Regions from separate parts of the Sideroxydans sp. CL21 genome, predicted to be linked through region 3. Evidence: riboswitches for the same ligand, from Rfam matches in the RefSeq annotation. Region 3 holds a riboswitch; each other region holds the start of a gene.
What was found. Region 3 has a riboswitch for cyclic di-GMP ahead of pstS (phosphate ABC transporter substrate-binding protein PstS). Riboswitches for the same ligand answer to the same signal wherever they lie in the genome.
Positions count from the first base shown of each region.

Region 1: linked by a shared signal. The riboswitch ahead of QOY30_RS01505 (adenylate/guanylate cyclase domain-containing protein) and the one ahead of pstS (phosphate ABC transporter substrate-binding protein PstS) in region 3 are both predicted to bind cyclic di-GMP.
Region 2: linked by a shared signal. The riboswitch ahead of QOY30_RS09265 (hypothetical protein) and the one ahead of pstS (phosphate ABC transporter substrate-binding protein PstS) in region 3 are both predicted to bind cyclic di-GMP.
Region 4: linked by a shared signal. The riboswitch ahead of motB (flagellar motor protein MotB) and the one ahead of pstS (phosphate ABC transporter substrate-binding protein PstS) in region 3 are both predicted to bind cyclic di-GMP.

Region 1 covers NZ_LR699166.1:305,906-309,113, forward strand. The annotation lists gene QOY30_RS01495 (lysophospholipid acyltransferase family protein) at 1-143, shown strand, start outside; gene QOY30_RS01500 (glycosyltransferase family 2 protein) at 140-895, shown strand; cyclic di-GMP riboswitch class I at 1,089-1,178, shown strand; gene QOY30_RS01505 (adenylate/guanylate cyclase domain-containing protein) at 1,280-2,608, shown strand; gene QOY30_RS01510 (DMT family transporter) at 2,617-3,208, opposite strand, start outside.
Region 2 covers NZ_LR699166.1:1,990,764-1,993,971, forward strand. The annotation lists gene QOY30_RS09260 (hypothetical protein) at 439-810, opposite strand; cyclic di-GMP riboswitch class I at 1,112-1,192, shown strand; gene QOY30_RS09265 (hypothetical protein) at 1,259-1,708, shown strand; gene QOY30_RS09270 (hypothetical protein) at 2,580-2,918, shown strand; gene QOY30_RS09275 (lipocalin-like domain-containing protein) at 3,061-3,208, opposite strand, start outside.
Region 3 covers NZ_LR699166.1:3,444,960-3,448,167, forward strand. The annotation lists gene rng (ribonuclease G) at 1-784, shown strand, start outside; gene pstS (phosphate ABC transporter substrate-binding protein PstS) at 891-1,937, opposite strand; cyclic di-GMP riboswitch class I at 2,170-2,256, opposite strand; gene QOY30_RS16465 (HU family DNA-binding protein) at 2,474-2,758, opposite strand; gene QOY30_RS16470 (SRPBCC family protein) at 2,929-3,208, opposite strand, start outside.
Region 4 covers NZ_LR699166.1:2,878,992-2,882,199, reverse strand. The annotation lists gene QOY30_RS13660 (integration host factor subunit beta) at 68-418, opposite strand; gene motB (flagellar motor protein MotB) at 473-1,399, opposite strand; cyclic di-GMP riboswitch class I at 1,476-1,578, opposite strand; gene QOY30_RS13650 (PA0069 family radical SAM protein) at 1,793-2,857, shown strand; gene QOY30_RS13645 (integration host factor subunit beta) at 3,016-3,208, opposite strand, start outside.

The sequences.
Region 1 (3,208 bases), 3.1 Mb from region 3:
AGAAGCCGGATTTCCCGCTGGTGTATCGTGTGCGTCTAGGCGAACGCTTCGAGGCGACGGGGGATGTAAAGAAATTCGTTAACGATCTGGAAGATTATTACCGCCGCGAAATGCGGGAACAAAAACTCGGAAAGCACGCATGAGCATCACCTCAACCTCGCATCTTGTCCTTATCCCCAGCTACAACACCGGGCCTGCGTTGTATCCCACGGTACGTTCGGCGCGGGAACAATGGTCGCCGGTCTGGGTGGTGGTCGACGGCAGCACGGACGGCAGCGAAGTCGAGTTGCTTCGCATGGCCGGGAGCGATCCCGGTTTGCGTGTGCTGGTGATGAAAGAGAATCACGGCAAAGGCGCGGCGGTGCTGCAAGGCTTGCGCGAGGCGACGCGCATGGGATACACGCATGTGCTGACCATGGATTCTGACGGGCAGCATCCTGCGGAGAAGATACCGGAATTCATGGCCGCATCCATGGCGGATGCCAATGCGCTGGTGCTGGGCGTGCCGGTTTTCGATGCCAGCGCTCCCGCATTGCGCGTGGGGGGGCGCAAGATATCCAACTGGTGGGCGAACCTGGAAACGCTGTGGCAGGGCATAGGCGATTCGTTGTACGGGTTTCGCGTCTACCCGGCCCATTTGCTGATGGGCGTGATGGAAGAGAGTTACTGGATGCGCCACTTCGATTTCGATCCCGAGGCCGCGGTGCGGCTGTGCTGGTGCGGTGCGCGACCGGTCAATATTCCGGCGCCCGTCAAATACCTGCGGGCGGACGAAGGCGGAGTGTCGCACTTCAATTACCTGCGCGACAATGTGCTACTGACCGGAATGCATATAAGGCTATTTGTGGGATTCATTATCCGCTTGCCCCTGTTGATCTGGCGCAAGTGGTCTTGAGGTATCAAGCTCACACTTGCGTCAAACCCGGATGCCGCTTGGGCTTGGCCGGACGACGGTGCGGGCAGGAGCCCTTTCGGGGCTTCCGGATCGATTGCCGAACCGGTAAATCGTTAAAGTCGGTTGCCAAATTGTCGATAAGCATAAGGATGCAGGGGAATTTTTCTTAAAAGTTTGATATAAAGCAGCCTGAATCAAGCAAAAGCAAACCTATTGAAAGATAGGGACGCAAAGTTACCGGTCTAAGGAACCGTCATGGTTCTACGACAGCGGGATTGCCGGTTGCCACGACAGGTCTTCAGTGGCATCCGTTACTTCCTCGTGAACACCGATATATTTGCCGTCCCCGCAAGCCGATAACGAATCCGTTAACGGGAGGGAAGAATGCAAATTCATATAAAAAACAGGGAAGTCGTGATACTCCTGGTCGTGTCCTTGATGGCATTCACGGCCAATCTGCCAGAGAGCGCGATCGGGCATCTGGTTGACCGGAACCTGTTGCTGGCCACATTGGCGGTGACAGTCTTTATCGCACTGTTCCGTTATCTGAAGTTGATGCTGTTCATCACGGTATCGGTATTGGCCATCGGCGCCAACCTGCCGGACCAGCTTGCCGCGCAACTGGGCATCAGCCGGCTCGCGATGATCGTGGCATCGGGCGTACTCGTCGTCATCGCCCTGCTTTACAAGTCGTACCATGCGCGTGCGCTCAACCGCAATGCGGATTATCGGGAAGATGTGGTCTGCTACCGGCATGACACCATTGATTCCAGAAATGATGTCATCACGGCCATTCTCAAGGGAGATGTAGCTGCGCTGCACCAACTGCTGCTTGCCGATGTTGAAATAAATTTCAGTCAGGATGGCCGCGTTCCGATCTATCTTGCGATAGAAAAGGGCTATGCCGATATCGTGCTTTTGCTGCTCTTTTATGGCGCCAAACCTCGGGTAAGGAACAAAGCCGGACAAACGCCTATCGAGTTTGCTTTACTGCACAATAAACCGCGTATTGCGAAGATCATTCATTACGCATCCAGGCAAAATCTTGCCGTGCAGAATCAGGCTGCGTTCCCGAATAAACAGAAGAAGACTGTCGTCCTGTTTGCCGACATTTGCGGAAGCACCGCCCTGTACGACAAGCTGGGAAATGAAACGGCCCTGAATGTGATCACGCGCACACTGAACATCCTGATACAGGAAGTCGCCACCCATAAAGGCACTCTGATCAAGACCATTGGCGACGAAATCATGTGCACATTTCCCAGTGTTGCCGTTGCGACCCAGGCCGCCTGTGCCATGCATTTTGCGATCGATGCGAGGCGCCCGGGCGGCGAACAACCGATTCATGTACGTATCGGCTTCCATTACGGGGAAGTCATCCACAAGGCAAACGATGTGTTCGGGGATACCGTGAACGTTGCCGCCCGTGTGGCGGCGATCACGAGGGCGCGCCAGATCCTGACGACTCAGACAGTCGTCGATGCCTTGCCCTCCGGGTTTGCGGACAAGGTACGCCCCGTAACCCGCGCCGCATTTCACGGCGTGCAGGATTCCCTGGCCGTGTTTCAGGTTCTTTGGGAGCCGGACAATACACTAATGGGCAGGATCGGCGACTCGATATTCCGCAAGCAATATGTGGCCGACAACGACTCGTTCGTCAATATCCAGGCGCTAGACCACCAGTCACTACAGGCCGACCGTCAAGCGCAATGACAGGTCGATCACTGTCGCTTCAATTGCGGCAGCGCTGCAGTGGTCAGGTATATACCCGAGAAGATCAGCACGATGCCGACGTAGTGATAGGTCTGCGGGATCTCGTTCAGGAAAACCGCCGAGAGAATGGTGCCGAAGACCGGCATCAGGTGGATGAACAGGCTGGCCTTGCTGGCGCCGACCTCGCCGACCGCCCGGTTGTAAAAGACGTAGCCGAGGAAGCCGGGGAACAATCCGGTATAGGCAATGCCTGCCAGCGAGCCGGCGTTGAGTTTGATCGTCCTGCCCTGGATCATTTCCCACGCATAGGCCGGCGCAAGGGCGAGCAGGCCGACAACAGTGAAGGCGGCGAGCATCAGCATCGGATGAACGCCGCTCGGGCGCCAATGCAGGCCGATGGTATAGAGCGCCCAGGTGAGTACCGCCACGAGCATCCACAGGTCACCGATATTCAGCGACAGTCCGGTCAGCGTGGCCAGATGGCCATGGGAGACGATGGTCACCACGCCGGACAGCGAGAGCAGGACGCCGAACCATTCGACACCATGCAGCTGCTTCTTCAGGAAGGCCCAGGACAACGCGATGGTGACGACCGGGATA
Region 2 (3,208 bases), 1.5 Mb from region 3:
TGCAGGTAAATTGTCATAGCTCTGAAGCGGACTTCCGCCAGCCGTCACAATCGACCCCAAGGAGACATACCAGCCTGAAATGTCGTCGTCTGAAAGCGGACAGTCATTTAATTTAATGTGACAATCGATCCCCAAAGACCACTTTTGTTTTTACAATGTGGTCGCCTCACCTCATTGGCGATATGTAGCATGGCACTCTACGCAATACCGCATCGTTTTGTTCAATGCGCGCAGGGACGCAGTGATATCTTTAGTCTTTAAGGTGTCGCCAAGTTCGTCCCCGCTTTTATGAAAAGCCAACCCCAGTTTTTTAAATTCCTTATTGTCAAACATTCCACACAACAGCAGAACCATAAATCTAGCTCGATGTCCCCCGGGCCGCATTCGGTCTGTAGCCTACGGCAAACACAAAGGTCTGCTTCACACCATCTTGTTCAATTAAATCTCTTCTTCGATAACACGAACGTCGCCGAACCAAGGTGATACCGCAACTGAGAAAATGACAGTATCGCCTTCTATCTCAGCAATAATCCAATATCCGCCTATTCCCAATACTTCAACCCACTTCTGCATAATCGGTTCAACCTTCGTGTCGCCAAATGAGAGTTTTCGACGAACAGCCTCGAATACATTTTTATTTTCTCCGGCTAGAGTCCGTATATTTCTTAGAATTTCATCCACTTCTCCACGCTCTGGTAGATACCCTCGATCGGTATAAGGAATCATCGAGGGAATTTTTGAACTCGGCATGTTATCTACGATGTATCTGGCTGCTGCAATAACTTCGTTTTTATTGTACTGGATTTTCATTTTATCCTCCGCGAGGATTCTTTCTCTTCACAAGATCTAAACCACAATAACGTCAAGTCATGAAAATCCCCAGGTTGGATGAACGTCAGTGGCCTCATTCTGCCCGTTGTCGGTTAACCAGGCCACCAGCTGCTTCTCAATTCCAGCAGCCGTTCGTCGTTAACTGCCTTTAGCTGGCAAACGCCAGCCCTAAAAGGTCATTGAATATATGAAGTAAAAGATTGTCTTTTTACCGCACATCAGAAGATGCCGCCTTTTCATCCTTGCATGGATTGACTACATCGGAGTCGCTCAATAATCTATATCTCATTGGCAAACATACCGAAAGGTAAGGGCGCAAAATTACCGGCCTAAGGGAGACTATGGCAGCGGGGTTGCGGTAGGGGCATTCATCCGTCTTCTCATGCTACTTATCCCCACGGTAGCTAAGACATCGATAGGAGAGCATATGTTCCGGCTCATTTTCAGTCCCAATCTAATACAAAAGGCCATGCAAGTAGGCTTTTGGTTTGTTATTTTTAGCTTGGCGGTTACTGCAACTACCGCACAATCCAAGGAAGGTTCATTTGCACTCAAGAAGCGTATGTTATCAAATAAGTTTCTAAGTTCCGGCACTCACGGGCTACCTTCTTACCTGCTCAATACGCATGCTTTACTTAACAGCACGAAGGATGGCGCACCTAGCGGGGCGACATTCGGCAGCGCACCGCAGCATGTCTCCGTCGCCGAATCGAAAAAAGATGACTGGTCAATAAGCTTTCAAAAGCAATTGCCTTCCAACAATGACTGCTCTCACTTGTCGTCTCTCCTGTGTTTCGATTCGAAAGACGAAGGACCATACAACAAACTTCAACACGACTCATATTGGCTTGTATTGCGTAAATCATTCCACTTTTGAAAGCACTTCGCTAATTTGAACCTTTCTGTATATGAATTGATCCAGACATGGGCATATGAAGCCATTCTGCAATAGTCACATGAAATTTAAGTAGGACAAATTATGGGTCAAGAACGATTTATGATTCTATCTTTAGTTGTCGTCGCGCTTTTGTTTTTGGTTTGGCAGGCAGTGTAGATTTGCTGAGCAATCTTGGTATCTCAGAGCCGAAACAACCAGCTCATGACACAAATTAGACGACACGCATCTATGTCCTTTCCTGGCCCAGACTGTGTAAAACGTACGAAAGTGTACACGTAGAATCCGCTGATGCGTTAATGGAAGTATCCTGTATTTGCAGGAGCGCACATGAAGCGGAGAAGATCGAACCCAGGCAACGATGTTTCCTGCTTCTTTCGTCTGTCTTGAACCAAGGCTCCTTCCCTCCACCGGCATTACCCGACTTCGGCAGTACTACGAGCCTCTCCGTGACCCCAAGGCGTCCGGCCTCTCCCTCGCGGGCGTCCGGTTGGTCATCCTTGCACCACGCCATGGGGTTTCCCGTGTTGCGACGCTTTCCTTGTGTGCATGCTGTCGCCATTACCCCGGCACAGCAACGGGCGATGTTCTTCGCTCAATGCTCCACCCACTGAAAAAGCACCACCTTTGCACGGCGCACGCCTTCAACGGACAGTCACGACTGACCGTCCTGCATTCAATAAGTGGGACACAATTTGCTACAAGCCCGATACAAATCTCTATGGAGAAACTGTATTCCAATTGGCAGTTGGTTCGTTAATGGTCTTGTCGCGAGTTATTAGCGATATCCATTAGGATTCATTAACACAGCTAGTTAATTTGCAACTACCGATATAACTATAGGAGAAATTTCATGAACTGCACAACACGTAGCACCCTTTTTCTTGCATCCAGCCTGTTGCTTGCTGGTATGACTATTAACGCCTTTGCGGCTGAAGGACAATTTGACAAGGATCACCCTCGTCGGGCAGAAGTGAACCAACGCTTAGAGAATCAAGATAAGCGCATTCAAAATGAAGTCAAAGAAGGCAAAATGTCAAAGGGTGAGGCGGCCAAACTGCATAAGGAAGATCGCCACATGCGCAAGGAAGAACGCGCGATGGCAGCTAAAGATGGCGGTCACATAACGAAGAAAGAGCAAGAGAAGCTGAACCATCAGGAAAATGAAGTCAGCAAACAGATCGGCAAATAGTACAGTGTCCCAGAATGAGCAGAGTCTCGAATTTAGAGATTCTGCTTTTTTCATGGAATGATTGTAGATGTCCGCTGCCAATAAAGGAAGATCGCGAGTGTCCTCCAATTTGAAGTTTTCAGGGGCTCTTTATAAATCGCTACTATTTTTTCTGGCGTTCAAAAGCGAGGATGCTGTGCATCGCCCTGTTGCCGAAATTAGGGTTGGACTGTGACATAGTGACTACGTACAGTTGGTCCCCGTCAATTTTGTAAGTTCGCAATTGATCCGTGCCGACCCATGCCTCGTTC
Region 3 (3,208 bases):
GCGCGTCCTCGTAGATTCCCGCGAGACGCATGAACGCATGCTGGCTTTTGCCACCGACTACATTGCCACCGCCGTGCCCAAGCTGGAACACTATCTCGGAGCCCGCCCGCTGTTCGACATGTACAGCGTGGAAGAAGAGATCGAGCGCGCGCTGTCACGCCGCGTGGACCTGAAATCGGGCGGTTACCTCATCATCGACCAGACCGAAGCCCTGACCACCGTAGACGTCAACACTGGCGGATTCGTCGGCGGGCGCAATTTCGACGACACGATCTTCAAGACCAATCTGGAAGCCGCGCAGGTCATTGCGCGCCAATTGCGGCTGCGCAATCTGGGTGGCATCATCATCTGCGACTTCATCGACATGGACACGACAGAGCACCGTGATGCGGTGCTGGATGAATTCAAAAAAATGCTGGCGCACGACCACACTCGCATCAGTGTGAGCGGCTTTTCCTCGCTGGGCCTGGTGGAGATGACGCGCAAACGCACCCGCGAAAGCCTGGCGCATGTACTGTGCGAGCCCTGCCCGACCTGCCAGGGGCGCGGCGAAGTAAAGACCGCGCAGACCGTGTGCTATGAGATCCTGCGTGAGATCGTGCGCGAAGCACGCCAGTTCAACGCCCGCGAATACCGTATCCTGGGTTCACAACAAGTCATTGACCTGTTCCTGGACGAGGAATCGCAAAGCCTCGCCATGCTTTCCGACTTCATCGGCAAGCCCGTCTCCCTGCAGGTGGAAACGCTCTACACGCAGGAACAATACGATGTCATCCTGATGTAAGCTTGTACGTAATGCCACAGTTTCGGTGACTGATGAAAAGTCGGCGCTATCTTCTTTCTTCAGGCACCGGCGCTTGAAACTCATACAGCCGATAACTTACATCTGCCTATTTCCACAAAGGCCGGCCGGCGCGGTCCTTGATCTGCATCTTCCATGAATCGCGCACGCTTTGCATCGCCTCGGGCGGGATCAAAACGAATCCAAGATCCTGGGCGATCAGGTTTCCCTTGCGGAATGTCCAGTCAAAATATTTCAATGCCTCCTCGGTTCCGGACGCTTCAGCAGGACTGCGGGAAATAATGATGTAGGTGGCGGTGGCCAGCGGCCAGCTTTCAGAACCGATCTGATCGGTCAGCGATTGGTTGAACCCGTTAGACGCACTCCATTCTGCATTCTTCGCCGCGGCCGCAAACGAGGCCTGATTCGGGCTGACATACTTGCCGTCACGATTGCGCATCTTCACGAAGGTCAGATGCCTCTGTTGCACTACAGACGGATCGAGATAGCCGATGGAATTCGGCGTATTGCCGATTTTTTTTGCCAGATTATCACCGCCGTCAACGCCTTCCCCCACCTTCCAGGCTACCGCTGTTGCTGCGCCCATGGTGGTTTTCCATTCACTGCTGACCTTGGACAAATAGTCGGTCAGGACAAAGGTGCTGCCCGAACTGTCCGAGCGATGCATCACGTCGATTGCTTCGTCAGGCAAAGCCAGTCCGGGATTGAGGGCGACGATCGCCTGATCATTCCAGCGTCTGATTTTGCCAAGATAAATATCTGCCAGAATGACACCATCCAGTTGCAGCTGCCCGTCGCCTATTTTTTTGATATTGACGACGGGAACAACACCCCCGATCAATGCAGGAAATTGCATCAACTTGCTTTTTTCCAGCTCTTCGAATATTAATGGTTTGTCACTCGCCCCAAAGTCGGCCTTCCCCGCCAAGATCGCTTCGATGCCTTTGCCGGAACCCTGCGCAAAATATGCCAGTGCCGATCCGGTTTCAGCCTTGTATTGTTTCCCCCATTCCTGGTAAACCTGCTTGGGAAAAGTTGCCCCTATCCCAAAAATGACGCCCGCCTGTGCCTGATTCAGCATCAACAACAACATAAAAATTGCGTTCAAGCCGCCCCAAGTCTTATTCCTCTTCATTTTTTCTCCTGATTTAAAGCACAAACAAATCTAAATTTCCAGCCGGTCAGACAGCTTCACAGGCAGCCATCGCCAAATATTTTGGCGAAGCTTGCTTGGGACCAACAAGAGACCCTGCCGGCAAAACCTGTTTCTGGCACCGCCCAGATAAGCGGCAAAACCGGGTTATTTCAGGGTGAGGAGAATGACAAGAGAGACGCAGAAGTCTTGCGCGGGAATTCGCGCGAATGTATCTGGTGATCCCGCTGTCATAGCGCCGAAGCCCCTTAGACCGGTAATTTTGCGTCCTGATCTTTTGACCAGTTTGCCGTTTTCAGATTTTGTATAAAGCTTATTGCCAAGCATGAAACTATTGTTACAAGTACATGACAAGGTTACTGAGGAAATATACCTGCGTCAAGAATGGCGAAAATACGCAAGCAGTGCCAATAGTGGCACTGGAATGCATAACAGAAATCCTGCCTGACGTGCCCTGCCCAACTGAAAAGGCCGGCTTGTCGCCGGCCTTTTTCCTAAGCCATCTCTGGCCTGGATAATTACTTCTTAACGCCGTTGACTGCGGCTTTCAAGGTAGCACCAGCCTTGAATGCGGGCTGCTTGGAAGCCTTGATCTTGATAGCAGCGCCAGTGGACGGGTTACGGCCATTGCGAGCTGCACGCTTGCGGACCTCGAATGTGCCGAAGCCTACCAACGCAACGTTGTCGCCCTTCTTCAGGGTAGCGGTGATGATTTCAATCAGGGCAGCGATGTTGCGGTCAGCATCAGCCTTGCTGCTGTCTGTCTTGGTTGCCAGTGCGTCGATGAGTTCTTTACGGTTCATGCGTTTTTGCTCCTTGGTTGCGGTTGAAGTACCGGGTACGGATTGTTGAGGATATTTCACTCGTTGGCAAGTGGTTGGATCCCAATTACCCTGCAAAATCTCCTGCCAGACCTTGATTCGCGGTTGCAAGCCTTGTTTGAATCAAGCCCACAAACCAACTCAAGTCAGTCTTATTCTACTACGTTGGCCATTTGTTGCTGGTCTTCACATTGAGTTGAGGCCGTGTCGTTGCGCTTCTCGGCCAATTGGGCGATAGCGCTGAATCTGTCCACGAGGCCGTTTTTTGCAAAATGGTCGATGATGAACAGTGGAATCAGGGTGTCCGGCTCCCACACCCCCTGGAACCTGAGCGTACTTCCATGCTGGTTCGGCTGGATGCTCCAGCTTCCCTGAAATTCTTTCGAATCGCCTGACAACTGCATAAAGGAAATACCCTCATAAGGCTTTTCT
Region 4 (3,208 bases), 570 kb from region 3:
CATGGCTGTCAGAAGGGTATGCCTCTCGCGATTGATACCCCGTGCCCTGCGGCACTTCGTTACAGTGTCAGGGCCGCTCTTTATTCAGACCCCTAGATTCATCCGGTGACACGGATGGTTTCTTCATTTGAAGCAGAAACAACTTCTGTACGCGACTTCGTGTCGCAATGCCGGCTTTGAAGTGCGGCACGTCCTTGGCGGGCACTTCGACAATGAGGCCCGTTTTTGGGTTGCGCCCATTGCGTGGCAGGCGATGCAGGATTCCGAAGGTCCCGAATCCCCGGATCTCAACTCTTTCCTTCTTCTCCAGAACGCAGGAAATCTGATCCAGAATCAGGCGGACGCTCATCTCAATATCCCGCTGGGTAAGTTCCGGATGTCTGGAAGCAAGCTGTTCAATCAGTTCTGATCTCGTCATGATGATGTGTATTTATAGTTGGAAGAGTGTCTGGAGAGAGTGAGGACGTTGATCTCATTCGGTTTCGAGCCATGCGCCATCCGTGCGGACAGTATTCTCTGCCCGTGCATTCATCACGATGATGCTGATGCGTCGGTTATGCGGGCTGAACGGATCGGCTGAATCGAACGGTGCAGAAGAAGACAAACCGACGACGCGGATGATCTTGTCGTCTGACATGCCCCCGCCGATCAGTGCACGCCGTGCAGCGTTGGCGCGATCCAGCGACAGCTCCCAGTTGCTGTAATTTCTTGCTGTGCCTTGATAAGGCGTTGCATCGGTGTGACCGGTAATGCCTATCCTGTTTGGTACGTCGTTTAATACGTTGCCGAATTTATGCAGGATATCAACCGTGTATGGCTGGAGGCTTGCGCTGCCCAGATCGAACATCGGGCGATTTTGTTTGTCGATAATCTGGATACGCAAACCGTCCGTGGTGATGTCGATCTGGAATTGATCCTTGAAGTTGCGCAGCTCCGGATTCGCATCAATCTCTTGCTCCAGGCGGAGCTTCAGTTCCTGCAGGTGCGCCATTTCTTTGTGCTGCGCTTCTCGTCGCCCATCGGTCAAATCGAATCGATGAGACTCCGGCACGTCGCCTTTTTTCAATTGCGCATTACCTTCAATGAGACCGTTGCTCCCATTGTTTATGATGTTACCAAGATCGGACATATCCTTCCCGCCGGCAAAGGAAACCATCAATGGTGTTTGAAAGTATTTTGCAATACCCCGCAGCCGGGCTTCCGAATTGTTTCCAATCATCCACAGCAGCAAAAAAAACGCCATCATGGCAGTTACGAAATCGGCGTAAGCGATTTTCCACGTGCCGCTGGAATGCGGCTTGCGGATGTGTTTTATCCTTTTAATAACCATCGTACGGATTTTTTTCTTGTCCGATTTGTTATTGCCAGATTTACTGATTTCAGGATTTACTACTGCCATATAACCCTCGTATTGGTTATACGCAAAGACCCGAACCAGCGGAACGCCAAAAGAAATTGAGAAAATGCTCAGATTGCCTGGCGGCCCCGCTGGCACTCGACGAGTAGTCGAATAGGAACATGTCCTTTAGCCCGGTAGCTTTGCGTCCCCGTCTTTCGGCGGGTTTGCCCTTGCAGGTGCCGATGTATAAATCGACGATTGCATTTGGATTCTATGGTTAAGCCGAGGATGCTGTCAAACTTGCTGACCTCATGGCCTACACGTCGACTTATCAAGTTGTGAAACTGCGAGCCACACATGCCCGGTTTGACATGGCCTCCCCGTGCGCCCTATAGTTGAGGAATACAGAACGATCGTTCTGTTGCAACAAGACCTCGGGCCAGGAAAGATCAAGTGAAGCACGAAGTAGTAAAAGGACGTGGCGCAACGTTGCAGATCGAAGGACGCTTCGAGAGTGTGGCACGCGAACGTGTCGATGATGGATGGGGCACAACGGATGAAGAGCTGCCTCCGTTCAGGACGACTGTGACGGTAGAGAAAACGAAGAGCGTGATCCAGCGCCACGATTCGCCGGACTTGCCGTTCGATTATTCGCTGAATGCCTATCGCGGTTGCGAACACGGCTGTATCTATTGCTATGCGCGGCCTTCGCATGGCTACCTGAACCTCTCACCGGGGCTGGATTTCGAGACCAAACTGTTTGCCAAGCCGGAGGCGGCAAAGCTGTTGCGCGCTGAACTGGCGAAGCCTTCCTACCGATGCTCACCCATTGCACTCGGTTCCAATACCGACCCCTATCAACCCATAGAACGCGAGTGGAAGATCACGCGGCAGATACTGGAGGTGCTGGCGGAATGCAGGCATCCGCTGTCCATCGTGACCAAGTCGGCATTGGTCGAGCGCGATATCGACCTGCTTGCGCAACTGGCGCGGGAAAAACTGGTGCAGGTATTCATCTCGGTCACCACGCTGGATGCTGAACTGGCACGCAAACTGGAGCCGCGCGCCGCATCTCCGCGGCGCAGGTTGCAAGCCGTACGAGCTTTGAACGATGCTGGCGTGCCCTGCGGGGTGATGGTTGCGCCGGTGATTCCTTTTCTCACCGATGCGGAACTGGAGAATGTACTGCAAGCTGCGCATGAGCACGGGGCGCGAACAACCGCTTACACCTTGCTGCGCCTGCCTTACGAGTTGAAAGACTTGTTCAAGGATTGGCTCGGCACGCACTATCCGCTGAAGGCGGAGCATGTGATGAGCCGCTTGCGGGAGATGCGCGGCGGGCGGGAGAACGATCCGGAATTCGGTTCGCGCTTTAGCGGTCAAGGCTTGTTCGCGCAGTTGTTGTCCGCGCGTTTTCGGCTTGCGTGCGAACGTCTGGGGTTCAATCGCGAAGAGAATACACTGGATACGACGCTCTTCATCAAACCGGACAAGTATGGGCAACAAAGTTTGTTTTAGTAGATGTTTTCCGAATTAACACGCCAACAAACAAGCGAGATGTTATCGCTGCTAGTTTGGCGGATTGATTGAGTCGGCCAGTGCGATAGCCGTTATCAAAGGCATTGTGCTTTCAACTATCCTGCAAAAAGCTTTAGCCAATCTGGAATATGCCGTTTTCATTTTTCATCCTGAATGGGCAATTCCCTTAATGTTTTCCCCGGTTTAAAGCGCGGGTGGTATTTGGCAGTTACCGTAATTTTTTCGCCGGTCTTCGGATTGCGACCACTTCGTGGTTTTCGATAATTCAAACCAAAGCTGCCGAAACCGCGAATCTCCACCCGGCTTCCATTCGAGATGGTCGATGCCAAT